Regions from separate parts of the Pseudomonas sp. LBUM1670 genome, predicted to be linked through region 2. Evidence: riboswitches for the same ligand, from Rfam matches in the RefSeq annotation. Region 2 holds a riboswitch; the other holds the start of a gene.

Region 1 (10,102 bases), 1.3 Mb from region 2:
GTCATGACCGCCCGCACGCTCAATCTCGACGATTCCCTGTATCAATACCTGCTCGACGTTTCCCTTAGGGAAACGCCGCTGCTCAAGCGTTTGCGCGATGAAACCCAGGCGCTGCCGATGGCGCGCTGGCAGGTGGCCCCAGAACAGGGGCAATTCCTCGCATTGCTGGTGAAACTCACTGGCGCCAGGCACTTGCTGGAAGTCGGCACGTTCACCGGTTACAGCGCGTTGTGCATGGCGGCGGCATTGCCGGATGACGGTTCGCTGATCTGCTGTGACATTCCTGGCGACTACAACGCCACGGCGCGCCGTTACTGGCAGGAAGCGGGGCTTGCCGAACGAATTGACCTGCGCCTGGCGCCCGCGCTGGAAACCCTGGCTCAGTTGGATCAGCCCGAACAATTCGATTTGATTTTCATTGATGCCGACAAGGCTAACTATCCAGCCTATCTGGAGCACGCGCTGCGTCTGCTGCGCGTCGGTGGTCTGGCGGTGTTCGATAACACGCTGTGGAGCGGGCGGGTGCTTGAGCAGAATCCCGAGAGTGAAGACACCCGAGCCATCCAGGCGCTTAATCTCGCCTTGAAGGATGACTCGCGGGTGGATTTGTCGTTGTTGCCGCTAGGAGATGGATTAACCCTCTGCCGCAAGCGTTAGCCGCTGATCCGTGTGGGAGCGGGCTTGCTCGCGAAGGCGATGTGTCAGTCAAAACTAATGTCGACTGACACACCGCCTTCGCGAGCAAGCCCGCTCCCACATTTATTATGTATTGGCAGTTGGAAATTACTTAACTGCCGAAACCCGCCACACCTTATTCCCCACATCATCCGCCACCAGCAAGTCCCCTTGCTGATCAATCACCACACCCACCGGCCGGCCCATGGCATCTTCATCTTTATTCAGGAAACCCGTGAGCACATCAACCGGTTGCCCGGTCGGCTTGCCCGCACTGAACGGCACGAAAATCACTTTGTAACCACTGTGCGGGTTGCGGTTCCACGAGCCGTGCTGGCCGATGAAGGCGCCTTCCTTGAATTGCGTTGGCAGCGTGTTGCCTTCAGCGAACGTCAGGCCCAGTGACGCGGTATGCGGGCCGACCGCGTAGTCCGGCGCGATAGCCTTGGCGACCAGGTCCGGGTTTTGCGGCTCGACGCGAATGTCGACGTGCTGGCCGTAATAGCTATAAGGCCAGCCATAGAACCCGCCGTCCTTCACGGAAGTGATGTAGTCCGGCACCAGGTCGCTGCCGATTTCATCCCGCTCGTTGACGGCTGTCCACAGTGCGCCGCTCTGCGGCTCCCAGGCCAAACCATTTGGATTGCGAATCCCCGAGGCGAAGATCCGGTGATTGCCGGTGGCACGATCCACTTCCCAGATTGCCGCGCGACCTTCTTCCTGATCCATGCCGTGTTCGGCGACGTTGCTGTTGGAACCCACCGTAACGTACAGCTTGCTGCCGTCCTTGCTGGCGATGACATTTTTGGTCCAGTGGTGGTTCAGCGTGCCGCCCGGTAGATCAACCACTTTGATCGGCTGCGACTTGATCGCCGTGTCGCCGTTCTCATAGTGGAAGCGCAGCAAGCGGTCCGTGTCAGCGACATACAGGTCATTGCCGACCAGGGTCATGCCGAAGGGCGAATTGAGGTTTTCCAGAAACACCGTGCGGGTTTCGGCGATGCCGTCGTGGTCCTTGTCGCGCAGCAATGTGATGCGGTTCGGGCTGGGTACGCCGGCACCCGCGCGGCCCATGGCTTTCTTCATGACCCAGCCTTTAACGCCTTTGCCATCGTCGGGTTTGGGCGGCGCGTTGGTTTCGGCGACGAGCACGTCACCGTTCGGCAGCACATACAGCCAGCGCGGGTGATCGAGGCCTTCGGCGAACGCGGCCACCTGAGTGCCCGGTGCGGCGGTGGGTTTCGCACCGTCCGGCCAGCCGATCGCCGGGGCGATGTTCACCGTCGGGATCAGGGTTTTGTTCGGTTCGGGCAGTTTGGGCGACGGGCCGGTGCCGTCGGAGACTTGCAGTCTGGAGGTTTCGCCGCAGGCGGCGAGCCCTCCGGCGAGGGCGATGACGAGAACGAGCGGGGGCTTGCGCATGCTGATCTTCCCTATAAATGCAGTGACCTGATCAATAGAGAAGCGCAAACCCGCGATGGTTCAACCAGTCAGCCGCGAGCTTCCTTGAACAGCACGGCGATACCGGGGTGATAGTGGCCGGCTTCGTTGCGCAACTTGCGGTAGGCGTAGGGGAAATACCAGGCGACGGCGCAGGTGTGTTCCTTTTGCAGGTCGTCGACCATGTCCTGGAGTTCTTCCGGGGTAGCGCTTTGCTGGGCTTTTTGCGGTGCAACGAACAGGCAGCCGAGTTTCAGGTCGCTGGCGTAGCTGATGCGCCTGGCGTCGCTGGTGATATCGGCCAGCGCCTGTGTCAGGTTGAGGCTGTTGACCCGTGGCCAGCGCTGCGTGGCTTGAAGGTAGGCACGCTCTTCGCGGGTGGCGATGAACAGGTCGGCGCGGGCGTTGCGTTCGCCTTCTTCGTTCTGTTTGCGGGTCGGTGTCTGTTGCAGCGTGACCATTTCCGCCATCCACGCGGCGGCCGAGAGCAAGCCGAGGTTGGCGTTTTCGTCGTACCAGTAAGGCGTGTCGTTATCGCCGCGCACGGCGTTGTAGCGGTCGATACAGTCAAACCAGCGTTCGAGAACCGGGCGCAGGAATTCCAGCTTCGGATTGCTGACGATCATGCCTTGCATGTGGCTTACCCTTGTTATTGTGATATGGGGTTGTGGCTCTTTGATATCATTGCTGGAAGTGAGGCACAAGATTGGCGTCGGTTAATTGATCAACGGCAGTTATTCGCCCCACGGCTTCCCGGCTTTAATTGACGCTCCACCCCCAACCCTCTAACCTTCGCGGCTTGTTTCAGGTGCTCTGTGGCCTTGGTCGACAGAGTGAAACAGGGAAGCCGGTGAGTGCGTTCGTTCAACTCATGAACAATCACGATCCCGGCGCTGCCCCCGCAACGGTAAATGTGTGAAGACTGCGCCTTGAGCCACTGTGTCGATATCGACATGGGAAGGCGCGCAGTCAGGCGTAACGCCGCTCATGAGCCCGGAGACCGGCCTGATCCATCCAGCGGCATCACGGTGGGCGATGCCAGGCTTCTTGCCGTCTATTCTTGTGCCTGCCCGCCGTTATCCAGCCTCAACGGAGAGCTCCCCATGACTGATTCCCCTGATCGTGACGAACGCCACCTGGCGCGCATGCTGCGCAAAAAAGCCGTGATCGACGAACGCATCGCCAACTCACCGAATGAGTGCGGCCTGCTGCTGGTGCTGACCGGCAACGGCAAAGGCAAAAGCAGTTCGGCGTTCGGCATGCTCGCCCGCTCCATGGGTCACGGCATGCAGTGCGGCGTGGTGCAGTTCATCAAGGGCCGCAACAGCACTGGCGAAGAACTGTTCTTCCGGCGCTTTCCCGAGCAGGTGCGTTTTCATGTGATGGGCGAGGGCTTTACCTGGGAAACCCAGGACCGCCAACGAGACATCGCCGCCGCCGAAGCCGCGTGGGCCGTTTCCCGCGATCTGTTGCGCGATCCGTCGATCGGTCTGGTGGTGCTGGATGAGTTGAACATCGCCCTCAAGCACGGTTACCTCGACCTCGATCAGGTGCTCAGCGACTTGCAGGCGCGTCCGCCGATGCAGCACGTGGTGGTCACCGGTCGCGGCGCCAAGCCGGAAATGATCGAACTGGCCGACACCGTCACAGAAATGGGCGTCATCAAGCACGCCTTCCAGGCCGGGATCAAAGCGCAAAAAGGCGTCGAGCTGTGAATCAACCACGTCATTGCCCGGCGGTCTTGATTGCCGCGCCGGCCTCCGGTCAGGGCAAGACCACCGTCACCGCCGCGCTGGCCCGTTTGCATCGCAATCAGGGGCGCAAGGTTCGCGTGTTCAAATGCGGACCGGACTTTCTCGACCCGATGATTCTCGAGCGCGCCAGCGGAGCGCCGGTCTATCAACTGGACATGTGGATGGTCGGCGAGCAGGAAAGTCGTCGGCTGTTGTGGGACGCCGCCGGCGAAGCTGATCTGATCCTGATCGAAGGCGTTATGGGGCTGTTCGACGGCACGCCGTCCAGCGCCGATCTGGCGCGACACTTTGGCGTGCCGGTGCTCGGCGTGATCGACGGCACGGCGATGGCGCAAACGTTCGGCGCGCTGGCTTTGGGGTTGGCGAAATATCAGCCGGACTTGCCGTTTGCCGGGGTGCTGGCCAACCGCGTCGGCACCTTGCGTCATGCGCAATTGCTCGAAGGTAGCCTCACTGAAGGCCTGCGCTGGTATGGCGCGTTGTCCCGGGAAACCGGGATTGAATTGCCGAGTCGGCACCTCGGTCTGGTTCAGGCCAGCGAGCTGAACGATCTTGATCTGCGCCTCGATGCGGCGGCGGATGCCTTGGCCAGCAGTTGCGAAGTCGAGCTGCCACCCGCAGTGGAATTCGCTGCACCTGATGTGATCGCTGCCGAGCCGTTGCTGGCCGGTGTGCGGATTGCCGTGGCCCGTGATGAAGCCTTCGCATTCACCTACGGCGCGAGCCTGGATCTGTTGCGAGCCATGGGCGCCGAACTGCTGTTTTTCTCACCGATCCGCGACACGCAATTACCGGAGGCCGACAGCCTCTATCTGCCGGGCGGTTACCCGGAATTGCACCATGTGGCGCTGGCACAGAACACCCCGATGCTCAACGCCATCCGCGCTCACCACGCGGCGGGCAAACCGTTGTTGGCCGAGTGTGGCGGCATGCTGTATTTGCTCGACTCGCTGACCGATGTCGAAGGCACTCGCGCAGAGCTGGTCGGTTTGCTGGCCGGTGATGCGGTGATGCAGACACGGCTGGCGGCGCTGGCGTTGCAGGCGGTCGAATTGCCGGAAGGCTCGCTGCGCGGGCACACCTATCACCATTCGTTGACCAGTACCGAACTTGAGCCGATTGCCCGTGGCCTCAGCCCTAACGGCGGGCGTGGGGCGGAGGCGGTTTATCGTGAGGGGCGGATGACGGCTTCTTATGTGCATTTCTATTTTCCGTCCAATCCGTCGGCGGTTGCCGCGCTGTTTGCGCCTGACCTTCAGACCGCTTTCGCGAGCAAGCCCGCTCCCACATTGAATGGCGTATTGCCTGTAGAAACGCGGTCAACTGTGGGAGCGGGCTTGCTCGCGAAGAGGTCATGACTGACAACGCATTCAGCCAGGCCGAACGCGAAGCGGTGTATCGCGCCATCGCCGAACGCCGCGACATGCGCCACTTCAGCGGTGGCACCGTCGAACCCGAGTTGCTCCGGCGCCTGCTCGAAGCCGCGCACCAGGCGCCGAGCGTCGGCCTGATGCAGCCTTGGCGATTCATCCGCATCAGCGATCGCGCCCTGCGCGGCAAGATCCAGTTGCTGGTGGAAGAAGAACGCATCCGCACCGCTGAAGCCCTTGGCGAACGCACCGACGAATTCATGAAACTGAAAGTCGAAGGCATCAACGACTGTGCCGAGGTGTTGGTCGCCGCGCTGATGGACGATCGCGAACGCCACATCTTCGGCCGCCGCACCTTGCCGGAAATGGACATGGCCTCGTTGTCCTGCGCGATCCAGAACCTGTGGCTGGCCTCCCGTGCCGAAGGACTGGGCATGGGTTGGGTGTCTTTATTCGAGCCGCAAGCCCTGGCCGACCTGCTGGGTTTGCCTGCCGGGGCCAAGCCTCTGGCGATTCTTTGCCTCGGGCCGGTCAAGGAATTCTATCCGGCGCCGATGCTGGTACTCGAAGGCTGGGCGCAGGCGCGTCCGCTAAGCGAATTGCTGTATGAAAATTATTGGGGAGTGAGTCAATGAGTGTGGCGTTGTTGAGTGTCGCCGCGGTTGCGCTGGATGCGCTGCTGGGTGAACCCAAACGCTGGCATCCGCTGGTGGCGTTCGGCCGTTTTGCCGACCGCATCGAACAACGTTTCAACGGCGGTGGACGCGGCTGGCGCAGTCACGGCGTTACCGCCTGGGTGATCGCGGTCGTGCCGCTGACCTTGCTCGCCACGGCTTTTTCCTGGGCGCCTTATGTAGGCTGGATCGTCGAGATTCTCGCGCTCTATTGCGCGCTCGGCATGCGTAGCCTCGGTGAACACGTCGAACCGGTTGCCAAGGCGCTGCGCAGTGATGATCTGGAGGAAGCGCGCAAACGCGTCGGTTACCTGGTCAGCCGCCAGACCAGCGAACTGGATAAAACCGAAGTCGCCCGCGCCGCCACCGAATCCGTCCTGGAGAACGGCAGCGACGCGGTGTTTGCCGCACTGTTCTGGTTTGCCGTGGCGGGCGCGCCCGGCGTGGTGCTCTACCGATTGAGCAATACGCTGGATGCGATGTGGGGTTATCGCAACGAGCGCTTCGAACGTTTCGGCTGGGCCGCGGCGAAGATCGACGACGTGCTCAACTACATTCCTGCGCGGTTGGTGGCGTTGACCTACGCGCTGCTGGGCAAAACCCGTCTCGCGCTGAAATGCTGGCGTATCCAAGGCCCGACCTGGGACAGCCCGAACGCCGGTCCGGTGATGGCTGCAGGGGCCGGTGCGCTGGGTGTCGAGTTGGGCGGCGCGGCGATTTATCACGGTGAATTGCATCAGCGTCCGCAGTTGGGCGAAGGCGCGCCGGCGGACGCCGACTCCATCGACCGAGGCTGGAAATTGGTCCGGCGCGGGGTATGGTTATGGCTGCTGATTCTCTGCGTGGGGGCTGAATTCTATGCTTGAGCACGGTGGTCGGTTGCGCAAGGCGGCGCTCGAATACGGTATCGCCGAAGCCGATTGGCTCGACCTGTCCAGCGGCCTCGCGCCCTGGCCGTTTCCGGTCCCGGACATTCCGTTGCGCGCCTGGGCGCGATTGCCGGAAACCGATGACGGACTGGAGCAGGCGGCCTGCGATTACTACGGTGCCGCGCAAGTGCTGCCGGTGGCCGGTTCTCAAATGGCGATCCAGTTGCTGCCGCGTTTGCGTCGGGTCGGCAAGGTCGGCGTGCTGTCGCCGTGTTACGCCGAGCACGCCGAAGCCTGGCGCCGCAGCGGTTACATCGTGCGTGAAGTGTTGGAGCAGGAGGTCGACTTCTTCCTCGACAGCCTCGACGTACTGGTGGTGGTCAACCCGAACAATCCCACCGGCCTGAGCCTGACGCCGAGCCGTCTGCTTGACTGGCATTCCAGGCTGGCTCAGCGCGGTGGCTGGCTGGTGGTGGACGAAGCGTTCATGGACAACACTCCACAGCTGAGCCTGGCGCCGTACGCGCATCAGGTCGGCTTGATCGTGCTGCGCTCTTTCGGCAAGTTTTTTGGTCTGGCCGGTGTGCGGTTGGGGTTCGTGCTGGCGGAGCGCAAGCTGCTCAAATTGCTCGCCGAACAAGTCGGACCCTGGGCCGTCAGCGGACCGACTCGCGTGCTGGGCCAGGTTTGTTTGCAGGATACCGAAGGCCACGCCAGACAGCGTGTGCGTACCGAACAAGCCAGCGAGCGTCTGGCTCATCTGCTGGAAAAACGCGGTTTCAAACCTCAGGGCGGTTGTGCCCTGTTTCAGTGGTTGACCACCGAACGCGCCGAAGAACTGCATGAGTTCATGGCCCGGAACGGCATTCTGCTGCGGTTGTTCACCCACAACAGCAGCCTGCGTTTCGGCCTGCCGGGCGAAGAGGCCGACTGGACCCGACTCGAGCAAGCGTTCGAGGCCTACGCCAAGGAAACCCGATGACTACGTTGATGGTGCAAGGCACCACCTCCGACGCCGGCAAAAGCACACTGGTAACGGCGCTGTGTCGCTGGGTCACGCGCCAGGGCATACGCGTCGTTCCGTTCAAGCCACAGAACATGGCGCTCAACAGTGCCGTAACCGCGGACGGTGGCGAGATCGGACGTGCGCAAGCGGTGCAGGCTCAGGCCGCCCATCTCGAACCGCACACCGACATGAATCCGGTGTTGCTCAAGCCCAACAGCGACACTGGCGCCCAGGTGATCATTCATGGTCGCGCCGTCACGACGATGAACGCGGTCGCGTATCACGACTACAAAGCTATCGCCATGCAAGCGGTGCTGGCCTCCCATGCGCGGCTGAGCGCGGCGTATCCAGTGGTCATGGTCGAAGGTGCAGGCTCGCCGGCGGAGATCAATCTGCGCGCAGGCGACATCGCCAACATGGGTTTCGCCGAAGCGGTGGATTGCCCGGTGGTGCTGATCGCCGACATCAATCGCGGCGGGGTTTTCGCGCATCTGGTGGGCACCCTGGAACTGCTGTCACCGAGCGAGCAGGCGCGGGTCAAAGGTTTCATCATCAACCGTTTTCGCGGCGACATTGCCTTGCTGCAACCAGGCCTCGACTGGCTGGAAGCGCGCACCGGCAAACCGGTGATCGGCGTTCTGCCGTACGTGATGGACCTGCATCTGGAAGCCGAGGACGGCATCGATCAGCGCCAGACCGACAAGGCCGATCAAGTGCTCAAAGTGGTGGTGCCGGTGTTGCCGCGCATCAGCAACCACACCGATTTCGATCCGCTGCGCCTGCACCCGCAAGTGGACCTTCAATTCATCGGCCCCGGGCAGGCAATTCCGCCCGCCGACCTGATCATTCTTCCCGGCTCGAAAAGCGTGCGCAGCGACCTTGCGTATTTGCGCGCCAATGGCTGGGACACCGCCATCGCCCGGCATTTGCGCTACGGCGGAAAAGTGTTGGGGATTTGCGGCGGTCTGCAGATGCTCGGCGAGCAGGTGCACGACCCGCTGGGCCTCGAAGGCGCGCCGGGCTCCAGCGACGGTCTGGGTTTGTTGGCGTTTGAAACGCAGCTTGAAGAAGAGAAGCAACTGCGCAATGTGCGCGGGCGTTTGGCGCTGGAGAATGCTGAAGTCAGTGGCTATGAAATTCACGCCGGCGTGACCACCGGGCCGGCGTTGGAAAACGCCGCCGTGCAGTTGGAAGATGGCCGTTGCGATGGTGCGCAAAGTGTCGATGGGCAGATTTTCGGCACCTATCTGCATGGCCTGTTCGAATCGCCGGCAGCGTGCAGCGCGCTGTTGCGCTGGGCGGGTTTGCAGGATGTGCAGGAAGTGGACTATCACGGGTTGCGCGAGCGTGATATCGAGCGGTTGGCGGATCTGGTGGAGAAGCATCTGGATACCGGGCTGTTGCGTGAGCTCTGCGGGATTTGAGGTGACCGGGCTGGCCCCTTCGCGAGCAAGTCGAATCGTCGCACCGCCGCTCCCACATTGGAACGCGGTCAACTGTGGGAGCGGGCTTGCTCGCGAAAGCGGCAGTCGCCTCACCGAATATTTAAAGGATGTAACCATGCTGCAACTGATCCTCGGCGGCGCCCGCTCCGGCAAAAGTCGCCTGGCCGAAAAACTGGCAACAGACAGTCAGCTCCAGGTGACCTACATCGCCACCAGCCAACCGCTGGATGGTGAAATGAACGAACGGGTCGCCCACCACCGCGCCCGTCGTCCGGCCGAATGGGCGCTGATCGAAGAGCCCGTTGAACTCGCCCGTGTCCTGCGCGAATCCGCCCGCGCCGATCGCTGCCTGCTGGTGGATTGCCTGACCCTGTGGATGACCAATCTGCTGATGCTCGACGACACCGAGTGCCTGGCCGCCGAGCGCGAAGCCTTGCTGGACTGCCTGGATGAATTGCCGGGTGAAATCATTTTTGTCAGCAACGAGACCGGAATGGGTGTCGTGCCGCTGGGCGAACTGACTCGCCGCTACGTCGATGAAGCCGGTTGGCTGCATCAAGCTCTGGCCGAACGCTGTCAGCGAGTCGTCCTGACCGTCGCCGGCCTGCCCCTGACTTTGAAAGGAACTGCGTTATGACTCAATCCTGGTGGCTGAACCCGTGCAAGCCGATTGACGCCCAAGCCGTCGAACAGGCCCAAGCACGGCAACAGCAGCTGACCAAACCCGCCGGCTCCCTTGGGCGGCTCGAGTCGGTGGCGGTGCAATTGGCCGGGTTGCAGGGGCAGGTGAAGCCGAGACTGGATCAGCTGTGGATCGCGATTTTTGCCGGTGACCATGGCGTCGTCGCCGAAGGTGTGTCGGCGTTTCC
Region 2 (10,102 bases):
AGGATGTGATCGAGGTCGCCGCGACGGGCAACCAGTTCGCGCATCACCGGAAAGAATTCTTCCTGAACGGTGCAGCACAGGCAGCCGTTGGCCAGTTCGTAGACCCGGCCGTTGGCTTCTTCTTCGGTGCAACCGATGGAACACTGCTTGAGGATTTCGCCGTCGATGCCCAGCTCGCCGAACTCGTTGACGATCACCGCGATGCGGCGGCCCTGAGCGTTGTCGAGCATGTGCCGCAGCAAGGTGGTTTTGCCCGAGCCGAGGAAGCCGGTAACGATGGTGACGGGGAGTTTGGCCAGTGTTTTCATCGGATGCCCTTTGGCAAGGTGGCGGGCATACGGGACGACGACCGCTGCTGCACAGGCAGGCGCGCGGAAGATTTCGCCACCGGATCACCCCGCCCGGTTGTAGTGAGAATTCGTGTCGAGGCAGGTCTCCTGGCTGGCGGTGTGCCTGTCGCTAGACTGGCGTTTGCTGCGCCTTCCCGCGGGCTCCAGGGCTGGAGCGTGCAGTGGCGTGGCAGCGAACATCACCGTTCACAGTTGCGGGGGCAGCCGCGGCATTGACCGCGTTCCCTTCTTAGCTTCGGCAAACGCCGAAGAACCTCGAAAGCGCAAGGCTACGCATCGTCTTGGGGCGGGTCAATGTCCACGCTGAGTTCTGTGGTGCCTGAGACGACGCCTTCGCGAGCAAGCCCGTTCCCACAGTTGATCGCGTTCCAATGTGGGAGCGGGCTTGCTCGCGATGAAGGCGCCTCGGTCTCGAGATGAGAACGCCTGCCAATTGACGCCCAACCCCCGCCCATGCTCTCCTACACGCCTTGTTACGGGTGCCCTTCACAGGGTGAAACGGGAAACCGGTGAATCATGTGCTTTACTCAAAGCCATGTCAGTCCGGTGCTGCCCCCGCAACGGTAAGCGAGCGAAGCGTCAGATCCACTGTGCCAGCAGTTCGGCATGGGAAGGTGACGCTTGCAGGTTTCGGCTGACGCCCAAGCCCCTCGCGAGCCCGGAGACCGGCCCGCAACACAAAGTGACGATTACGTTCACTGAATAACAAACCCGCGGTGGGCGGGCGCTGTTTGAATCTCTGCGAGCCCGATTCGCAGGGCTCTTCCATGCGCTCTATTCACCCGCTGACAGACCAGAGGGAAGCGCCATGTCGATCATCAGCAGCACCGGCCACACATCCGCCAGCACCACCACTTCAACCCTGACTCAACGCCTGACCGTCGCCGTCTGTGCGTCGATCCTGGGCGCGTGCCTTGTGTATTTCGCCGGTTTCTCGCACATCGAAGCGGTGCACAACGCCGCACACGATACCCGTCACAGCTCCGCGTTCCCGTGCCATTGAGACCTGCCGACATGATCAAGCGTATCGCGCAAACCGCAGGCTTTACCGGGCTGCTGGCCGCCCTGCTGCTGACCCTGCTGCAAAGCTTCTGGGTCGCTCCGCTGATTCTGCAGGCGGAAACCTACGAAAAATCCGAACCGGCTGTTGTTGAGGTTCACGAACATGCCGCCGGTGCCGCCGCTCATTCCCACGATGCCGAAGCCTGGGAACCTGAAGACGGCTGGCAGCGCGTGCTGTCGACGACGGGCGGCAACCTGGTGGTTGCAGTGGGTTTCGCGCTGATGCTCGCCGGCCTCTACACCTTGCGTGCGCCGACCAAAACCTCCCAGGGCCTGCTTTGGGGCCTGGCCGGTTACGCGACGTTCGTGCTGGCACCGACCCTCGGCCTGCCGCCTGAATTGCCCGGCACTGCCGCGGCGGATCTGGCACAACGGCAAATCTGGTGGATCAGCACTGCAGCGTCCACCGCTGTCGGCATCGCGCTGATCGTGTTCAGCCGTCACTGGCTGATGAAGATCCTGGGCGTGGCGATTCTCGCCGTTCCTCACGTCATCGGCGCACCGCAACCGGAAGTGCACTCGATGCTCGCGCCGGAAGCCCTGGAAACGCAGTTCAAAATCGCTTCGCAGCTGACCAACGTGGCGTTCTGGCTGGCCCTGGGCCTGATCAGCGCCTGGTTGTTCCGCCGCAAAAGCGATGGCCAATACCACGCATGACAGACACTGGCACAGCGCCGACGTTAGTGGTCGGCCTGGGCTGCCAGCGCGGCTGCCCCGTCAGCACACTGCGGGCATTACTCGATCAGGCGTTACAGGCGCATCAAATCGGACTTCACCAGATCAAGGCCCTGGCCAGCATCGACTTGAAGCGCGACGAACCTGCTCTGATCGAGCTCGCCGCACAACTCTCGCTGCCCTTGATGTACTTCAGCAGCGAACAACTGGCCGGCTATCAATCGCGACTCAGCCACCGCTCAGACATCGCTTTTGAACGCACCGGCTGCTATGGCGTAGCAGAAAGTGCCGCCCTCGCCCTCGCTGAACAACTGGCTCAGGCACCGGCAAAACTGCTGATCTTGCGACAAAAATACGCCCAGGCCACCCTGGCATTGGCCGGCACTGCGTAAAATCCTCGATAATCCCGCCTTCGATCATGAGCAATCTTCATCTGAAGCCTTGCCCAGACCTTTTTCTGACAGGAAACGACGATGACCGTCTACTTCATTGGCGCAGGTCCCGGCGACCCGGAACTGATCACCGTCAAAGGCCAGCGCCTAATCCGCAGTTGCCCGGTGATCATCTACGCCGGTTCCCTGGTGCCCGCCGCGGTGCTGGAAGGCCATAGCGCCGGACAGGTGGTCAACAGCGCCGAACTGCACCTGGAACAGATCATCGAACTGATCAAGACCGCCCATGCCAATGGCCAGGATGTGGCGCGGGTGCATTCCGGCGACCCGGGTCTGTATGGCGCGATTGGCGAGCAGATTCGCTACCTGCGTGAACTCGACATTCCCTTTGAAATCATTCCCGGTGTCACCGCCACGGCGGCCTGTGCGGCGCTTTTGGGCGCGGAGTTGACGTTGCCGGACGTGTCACAGAGCGTGATTTTGACCCGCTACGCCGACAAGACTGCGATGCCCGCCGGTGAAGAACTGGGGAGTCTGGCGCAGCATGGAGCGACCATGGCGATTCACCTTGGGGTCAATCATCTGGAGAAAATCCTGGTTGAATTGTTGCCGCATTACGGCGCGGACTGTCCGATTGCGGTGATCCACCGGGCGACATGGCCGGATCAGGATTGGGTGGTGGGAACGATTGCGGATATTGCCGGGAAGGTTGAGGCGAAGGGGTTTCGGCGTACGGCGTTGATTCTGGTGGGTCGGGTGTTGGGTAGCGATCACTTCAGTGAGTCATCGTTGTATCGCGCAGGGCATGCGCATCTCTATAGACCATAGGACCCCTTCGCGAGCAAGCCCGCTCCCACATTGGATCTCCTGCGCGCACAGATTTTGTGTTCGACAACGATCCACTGTGAGAGCGGGCTTGCTCGCGAAGGCGCCAGTGAAATTTATCCATAAAAAAACGGCACTCACGGGGCGCCGTTTTTTCATTTTTGCAGCGAACACCTTACTTAGTAGTAGGCGTTTTCTTTCTGCGTATGGTCGGTCACGTCACGAACACCCTTGAGCTCGGGGATGCGCTCAAGCAAGGTGCGCTCGATGCCTTCACGCAGGGTGACGTCCGCCTGGCCGCAGCCCTGGCAACCGCCGCCGAACTTCAACACGGCGATACCGTCGTCGACCACGTCGATCAGGCTGACCTGACCGCCGTGACTGGCGAGCCCCGGGTTGATCTCGGTTTGCAGGTAGTAGTTGATGCGCTCGTTGACCGGGCTGTCGGCGTTGACCATCGGGACTTTGGCGTTTGGCGCCTTGATGGTCAGTTGGCCGCCCATGCGGTCGGTGGCGTAGTCGACAACCGCGTCGTCCAGGAAAGCTTCGCTGAACGAGTCGATATAAGCAGTGAAGCTTTTCAGCCCCAGCGCAGTGTCTTCGGGTTTTTCTTCGCCCGGCTTGCAGTAGGCAATGCAGGTTTCGGCGTACTGAGTGCCAGGCTGGGTGATGAAGACGCGGATGCCGATGCCCGGGGTGTTCTGCTTGGAGAGCAGATCAGCCAGGTAATCGTGGGCGGCGTCGGTAATGGTAATAGCGGTCATGGAAACTCCTCGCAGGCTTGGGCGCAGTTTACGCCAATCATCGCGCCGTACAAAGTCCTAGTATTTTTGTCGGGAAAGCGCCGGTTCGACACGAGGCGGCGATTGGCCGTCATTCCGCGCGTCAAGCCACCGATAGCTGCTTTTTGGTTGCGACGCAAACGGCGAACATCACGTCCCCTGTGGGAGCGGGCTTGCTCGCGAAGGCGGTGTGTCAGGCAATAGCGATGTCCATGACACACCGCCTTCGCGAGCAAGCCCGCTCCCACATTGGTTCAGCGGTGCCTTACCGATCCGACACCGGCCCACCATCAAAAGTCGATCAAAGATTCTCGTAGCGGTTCATGTCCAGCACGCCCTCTTCCACCGGGTCGGTTTCGTGGACGTACTGGCTCAGGTCATGGAAGTAAAACCAGAACTGCGGATGGCTACGACGAATCCCCCAGCGTTCAACGATTTTCTCGAAACGGTTGGTGTCCCTGGCATTTTCCATCGCCTCCACAAACGCTGGCACCTGCTCGGCGGGAATGTTGAACATGAAGTTCGGATAGCTGCTGAGTACGCCCGGGAATAGGGTGAGCGTGTCGAGCCCCGGTTGGTAACGCAGCGACTCGCCCAGCAGGAACGCCACGTTGCTGTGCGCGCGGTTGCGCAACAGGCTGTAAACCTCACGCTTGCCGCTCGCCGTTTCGATACGCAGCATGGTTGCTTCCGGCAACTGATCGATGACTTTCAGCCCGGCGGCAGGACGCGAGGTCAGGCGGCTGAGCGCTTGCTCGGCACTTTGCAATGCAGAATCAATGTTCGGCCGCGAGCAATAAGCGCCATCGCAGCGGTTGATCGGGTCGGGCTTGGCATTGAGTTCACCGTAACGAGTCAGTAACTGCATCGCAAAATCGCGCTTCGGGTCTTTCTCGTCGAGTTTCAGCGCCGTCGGTTTGTCGTTGTCGATGGCTTCATAGTCGAGCCACATCTTGAATTTGCCGCTGCTCTGATACCAATCGTCGAGATAGCCGTCCCGGGAATCGGCGGGCATCAGGCGCAGGAAGTTCTGTTCGGCGCCGTTGCGAATCAGGTCGAAATACAGACGCGTCTGAGCCTGATGGGAGACGTTGCCGAACACGTCGAAGTTGACCGCCAACTGATAGTACGTGCGCTCCAACAGCGGAAAATCGAACAGCCACATCGTTTGCGGCACATCGCCGATCAGGCCCTTGTTCACCGAGGCACTGTCGAAGTGCCGGAAAATGCTCAGCAGCGCGTTGTCGTTGCCTGCCCACAAGGTCGACCAGCCCGGCGCGGGTGAATCGGCGTAGTAGTCGCGGCGCAGCGCCTCGTACTTGTTGCGCTTGTCGCGGTAGTCATGCCACAGGCTCAGCACACTGCCGACATCGTCGTTCTGCCCCGGCATCGCCAGCAGTGGCGTGGCCTGACCGCGGTAATTGGGGTCGATGATGTAGAGGTCGTGTTCGGGCGCCTGAAACAGCGCCCAGAAATTATCGCGGATCACGTCGGTGGCAATCTGGCCACGACACACCGGCCCGCGGATAAACGTGCGCACAAAGTACTCGGCGTTATCGAGCATGAACTGATAGCGCGCCTGCGCCGGGATCGCCTCGAACGTGGCAAACGGATTGGCCCGGCGTTCCGGCCCGTAACCCGGCAAGGCGTTGACCTGCCATTTACCGTTGTAGAACAGGCTTTTGATCCGCGCCATCTTCGCCGCGCTCAGCGGATAGGTGATGTGGGTCTTCTGCACGATCACGCCCTGCACCGGCCACAAGCGGTAATACACCTGCGTACCCGGATCGTCATTCGGGCGGCGCGTGTTGATCAGGTCAATCGGCTGGCCGCTGGGCGTGCGCGAACGCACCCACTGAAAGAAATGCCCCGGCTCGCCCTCCTTGAAGTAAATGTGGGCGAGGAACCAGTGCTCAAACAACCAGCGCCCCACCAGGCTCTGGCGGGCGCCCGGCGAGTTGAGCAGGTTTTCCCACTGCACCACTTGCAAGGCTTCTTTCGCGGACGGCAGCAGACCTTGCTCGTCGATCGGCGCACCCGAGGCCAGCCAGCGTTGCAGCGTCTGGTACTGCTGATCGGTCAGGCCGGTAACCGCCAGCGGCATGCCTTCCTTCGGATGCGCGCTGGCGTAACCGTCGAACTCGGCCGGCATCGCGCACATGTTTTCCCGGTTCAGACCGAGGACGATGTCTTCCGGCAATTTGGCGTTGGGCGTCATCGGCGTTGTGTGACCCAGTTCCAGCATCCGCGCCATCAGCGCGGCCTGGCTGCCCTGAGCGTCGAGCACCGGATAGAAGCCCTTTTGCTGCCAGGCGTGCTTGCCGAAAGCGTCATAAAACAACCGGGTCGGCGCGGCCGCCTGACTGCGTTCGCCGTCGTAGACCGGGACTTTCGACGCGCCGCGCGCAGCCCCCTCGCCGCTGCCCAGATTGAGCTGACAGGCGGAGTCATTGCAGGCATGGCAGGCCACGCACTTTTCGGTGAAGATCGGTTGGATGTCGCGGCTGTAGGAAATGGCAGCAGAAATCGCCGGATCCTGCGCTACGGCGCCCCAGCTTAAAAACAGCAATACACTGCCGATGACGACGCGATACGACATGTCCCTGTTCCCGATCCCTGAAAAAACGCCGCGATTCTACCGGGACAGCGCCCACATCAACATGAGCGATATTCATGAAAAAACCGCACATGCTCTAAAAGCGCACAGGTTTGCTATGATCCCGGCCCTTCGTCATGGTCTTTCCGAGTAGTCCCAATGTCCGATCGCAGTGTTCGCCTTCAAGCCCTCAAGCACGCCCTCAAAGAGCGCATTCTGATTCTCGATGGCGGCATGGGCACGATGATCCAGAGCTACAAGCTCGAAGAGCAGGATTATCGTGGCAAGCGCTTTGCCGACTGGGCAAGCGATGTCAAAGGCAACAACGACCTGTTGGTGCTGACGCGCCCGGACGTGATCGGTGGTATCGAAAAAGCCTACCTGGATGCCGGCGCTGACATTCTGGAAACCAACACCTTCAACGCCACCCGGATTTCCATGGCCGATTACGGCATGGAAGAACTGGCCTACGAACTGAACGTAGAAGGCGCTCGCCTGGCGCGCAAGATCGCCGACGCGAAAACCCTCGAGAACCCGGACAAGCCGCGCTTCGTCGCCGGCGTGCTCGGCCCGACCAGCCGCACCTGCTCGCTGTCGCCGGACGTCAACAACCCCGGCTACCGCAACGTGACCTTCGATGAACTGGTGGAGAACTACACCGAGGCCACCCAAGGCCTGATCGAAGGCGGCGCCGACCTGATCCTGATCGAAACCATTTTCGACACCCTGAACGCCAAAGCCGCGATCTTCGCCGTGCAAGGGGTGTTCGAAGAGCTGGGCATCGAACTGCCGATCATGATTTCCGGCACCATCACCGACGCCTCCGGCCGTACCTTGTCGGGCCAAACCACCGAAGCGTTCTGGAACTCCGTGGCCCACGCCAAGCCGATTTCGGTCGGTCTGAACTGCGCCCTTGGCGCCAGCGAACTGCGCCCGTATCTGGAAGAGCTGTCGAACAAGGCCAGCACCCACGTATCGGCGCACCCGAACGCCGGCCTGCCGAACGAGTTCGGCGAGTACGACGAACTGCCGGCGGAAACCGCCAAGGTCATCGAAGAGTTCGCCCAAAGTGGCTTCCTCAACATTGTTGGCGGCTGCTGCGGCACCACGCCGGGCCACATCGAAGCCATCGCCAAAGCCGTGGCCGGTTATGCGCCACGTGAAATTCCGGACATTCCGAAGGCCTGCCGCCTCTCCGGTCTGGAGCCGTTCACCATTGATCGCAGCTCGTTGTTCGTCAACGTCGGCGAACGCACCAACATCACCGGTTCGGCCAAATTCGCCCGCCTGATCCGTGAAGACAACTACACCGAAGCCCTGGAAGTCGCCCTGCAACAGGTCGAAGCCGGCGCCCAGGTGATCGACATCAACATGGACGAAGGGATGCTCGATTCGAAGAAGGCCATGGTGACCTTCCTCAATCTGATTGCCGGCGAGCCGGATATCTCCCGCGTGCCGATCATGATCGACTCCTCGAAGTGGGAAGTGATCGAAGCCGGTCTGAAATGCATTCAGGGCAAGGGCATCGTCAACTCGATCAGCATGAAAGAAGGCGTCGAGCAGTTCATTCATCACGCCAAACTGTGCAAGCGCTACGGCGCCGCAGTGGTCGTGATGGCCTTCGATGAAGCCGGTCAGGCCGACACCGAAGCGCGCAAGAAAGAAATCTGCAAACGCTCCTACGACATTCTGGTCAACGAAGTCGGCTTCCCGCCGGAAGACATCATCTTTGACCCGAACATCTTTGCCGTGGCCACCGGTATCGAAGAACACAACAACTACGCCGTGGACTTCATCAACGCCTGTGCCTACATCCGTGACGAGCTGCCGTATGCGCTGACCTCGGGCGGCGTGTCCAACGTGTCGTTCTCGTTCCGTGGCAACAACCCGGTGCGTGAGGCGATTCACTCGGTGTTCCTGCTGTATGCGATCCGCAACGGCTTGACCATGGGTATCGTCAACGCTGGCCAACTGGAGATCTACGACCAGATCCCGGTCGAGTTGCGCGACGCCGTCGAAGACGTGATCCTCAACCGCACCCCGGAAGGCACCGACGCCCTCCTCGCCATCGCCGACAAGTACAAGGGCGACGGCAGCGTCAAGGAAGCCGAGACCGAAGAGTGGCGCGGCTGGGACGTCAACAGACGTCTGGAACACGCACTGGTCAAGGGCATCACCACGCACATCGTCGAAGACACCGAAGAATCCCGCCAGTCCTTCGCGCGTCCGATCGAAGTGATCGAAGGCCCGCTGATGTCGGGCATGAACATCGTGGGTGACCTGTTCGGCGCCGGCAAAATGTTCCTGCCGCAGGTGGTGAAATCCGCCCGCGTAATGAAGCAGGCCGTGGCGCACCTGATCCCGTTCATTGAACTGGAAAAAGGCGACAAGCCGGAAGCCAAGGGCAAGATCCTGATGGCCACGGTGAAAGGCGACGTGCACGACATCGGCAAGAACATCGTTGGCGTGGTGCTGGGCTGCAACGGCTACGACATCGTCGACCTCGGCGTGATGGTGCCGGCAGAGAAGATCCTGCAAGTGGCCAAGGAGCAGAAGTGCGACATCATCGGCCTGTCCGGGCTGATCACGCCTTCGCTGGATGAAATGGTCCACGTCGCCCGCGAGATGCAGCGTCAGGACTTTTACCTGCCGTTGATGATCGGTGGCGCGACCACCTCCAAGGCGCACACGGCAGTGAAGATCGAACCGAAGTACAGCAACGACGCGGTGATCTACGTCACCGACGCCTCCCGCGCCGTCGGTGTGGCGACGCAATTGCTGTCCAAGGAATTGAAACCGGCGTTCGTCGAGAAGACCCGCCTGGAATACATCGACGTTCGCGAGCGCACCGCCAACCGCAGCGCCCGCACTGAACGCCTGAGCTATCCGGCCGCCATCGCCAAGAAGCCACAGTTTGACTGGAGCGCCTACGAGCCGGTCAAGCCAACCTTCACCGGGTCGAAGGTGCTGGACAACATCGACCTGAAAGTCCTCGCCGAATACATCGACTGGACACCGTTCTTTATCTCCTGGGACCTGGCCGGCAAGTTCCCGCGCATCCTTGAAGACGAAGTGGTCGGTGAAGCTGCGACCGCGCTGTATGCAGACGCCCAGGAAATGCTCGCCAAACTGATCGACGAGAAACTGATCAGCGCCCGCGCGGTGTTCGGTTTCTGGCCGGCCAATCAGGTGCGCGACGACGACATCGAAGTCTACGGCGATGACGGCAAGCCATTGGCCAAGCTGCATCATCTGCGTCAGCAAATCATCAAGACCGACGGCAAGCCGAATTTCTCCCTGGCCGACTTCGTGGCACCGAAAGACAGTGAAATCACCGACTACGTGGGCGGCTTCATCACCACCGCCGGCATCGGTGCCGAAGAAGTGGCCAAGGCGTATCAGGACGCTGGCGACGACTAC

What was found. Region 2 has a riboswitch for cobalamin ahead of ACA073_RS13970 (CbtB domain-containing protein). Riboswitches for the same ligand answer to the same signal wherever they lie in the genome.
Region 1: another riboswitch for cobalamin. It lies ahead of cobO (cob(I)yrinic acid a,c-diamide adenosyltransferase); the one in region 2 lies ahead of ACA073_RS13970 (CbtB domain-containing protein).

What each region holds. Positions count from the first base shown of each region.
Region 1 is NZ_CP166783.1:1,742,212-1,752,313, forward strand. It holds gene ACA073_RS08000 (O-methyltransferase) at 4-657, shown strand; gene ACA073_RS08005 (PQQ-dependent sugar dehydrogenase) at 784-2,097, opposite strand; gene ACA073_RS08010 (hypothetical protein) at 2,166-2,750, opposite strand; cobalamin riboswitch at 2,905-3,138, shown strand; gene cobO (cob(I)yrinic acid a,c-diamide adenosyltransferase) at 3,219-3,830, shown strand; gene ACA073_RS08020 (cobyrinic acid a,c-diamide synthase CobB) at 3,827-5,227, shown strand; gene bluB (5,6-dimethylbenzimidazole synthase) at 5,224-5,874, shown strand; gene cbiB (adenosylcobinamide-phosphate synthase CbiB) at 5,871-6,779, shown strand; gene cobD (threonine-phosphate decarboxylase CobD) at 6,772-7,764, shown strand; gene ACA073_RS08040 (cobyric acid synthase) at 7,761-9,212, shown strand; gene cobU (bifunctional adenosylcobinamide kinase/adenosylcobinamide-phosphate guanylyltransferase) at 9,349-9,870, shown strand; gene cobT (nicotinate-nucleotide--dimethylbenzimidazole phosphoribosyltransferase) at 9,867-10,102, shown strand, end outside.
Region 2 is NZ_CP166783.1:3,090,706-3,100,807, forward strand. It holds gene cobW (cobalamin biosynthesis protein CobW) at 1-308, opposite strand, end outside; cobalamin riboswitch at 411-623, opposite strand; cobalamin riboswitch at 811-1,038, shown strand; gene ACA073_RS13970 (CbtB domain-containing protein) at 1,159-1,353, shown strand; gene ACA073_RS13975 (CbtA family protein) at 1,365-2,069, shown strand; gene ACA073_RS13980 (cobalamin biosynthesis protein) at 2,066-2,479, shown strand; gene cobM (precorrin-4 C(11)-methyltransferase) at 2,561-3,307, shown strand; gene nfuA (Fe-S biogenesis protein NfuA) at 3,484-4,068, opposite strand; gene ACA073_RS13995 (fatty acid cis/trans isomerase) at 4,388-6,685, opposite strand; gene metH (methionine synthase) at 6,842-10,102, shown strand, end outside.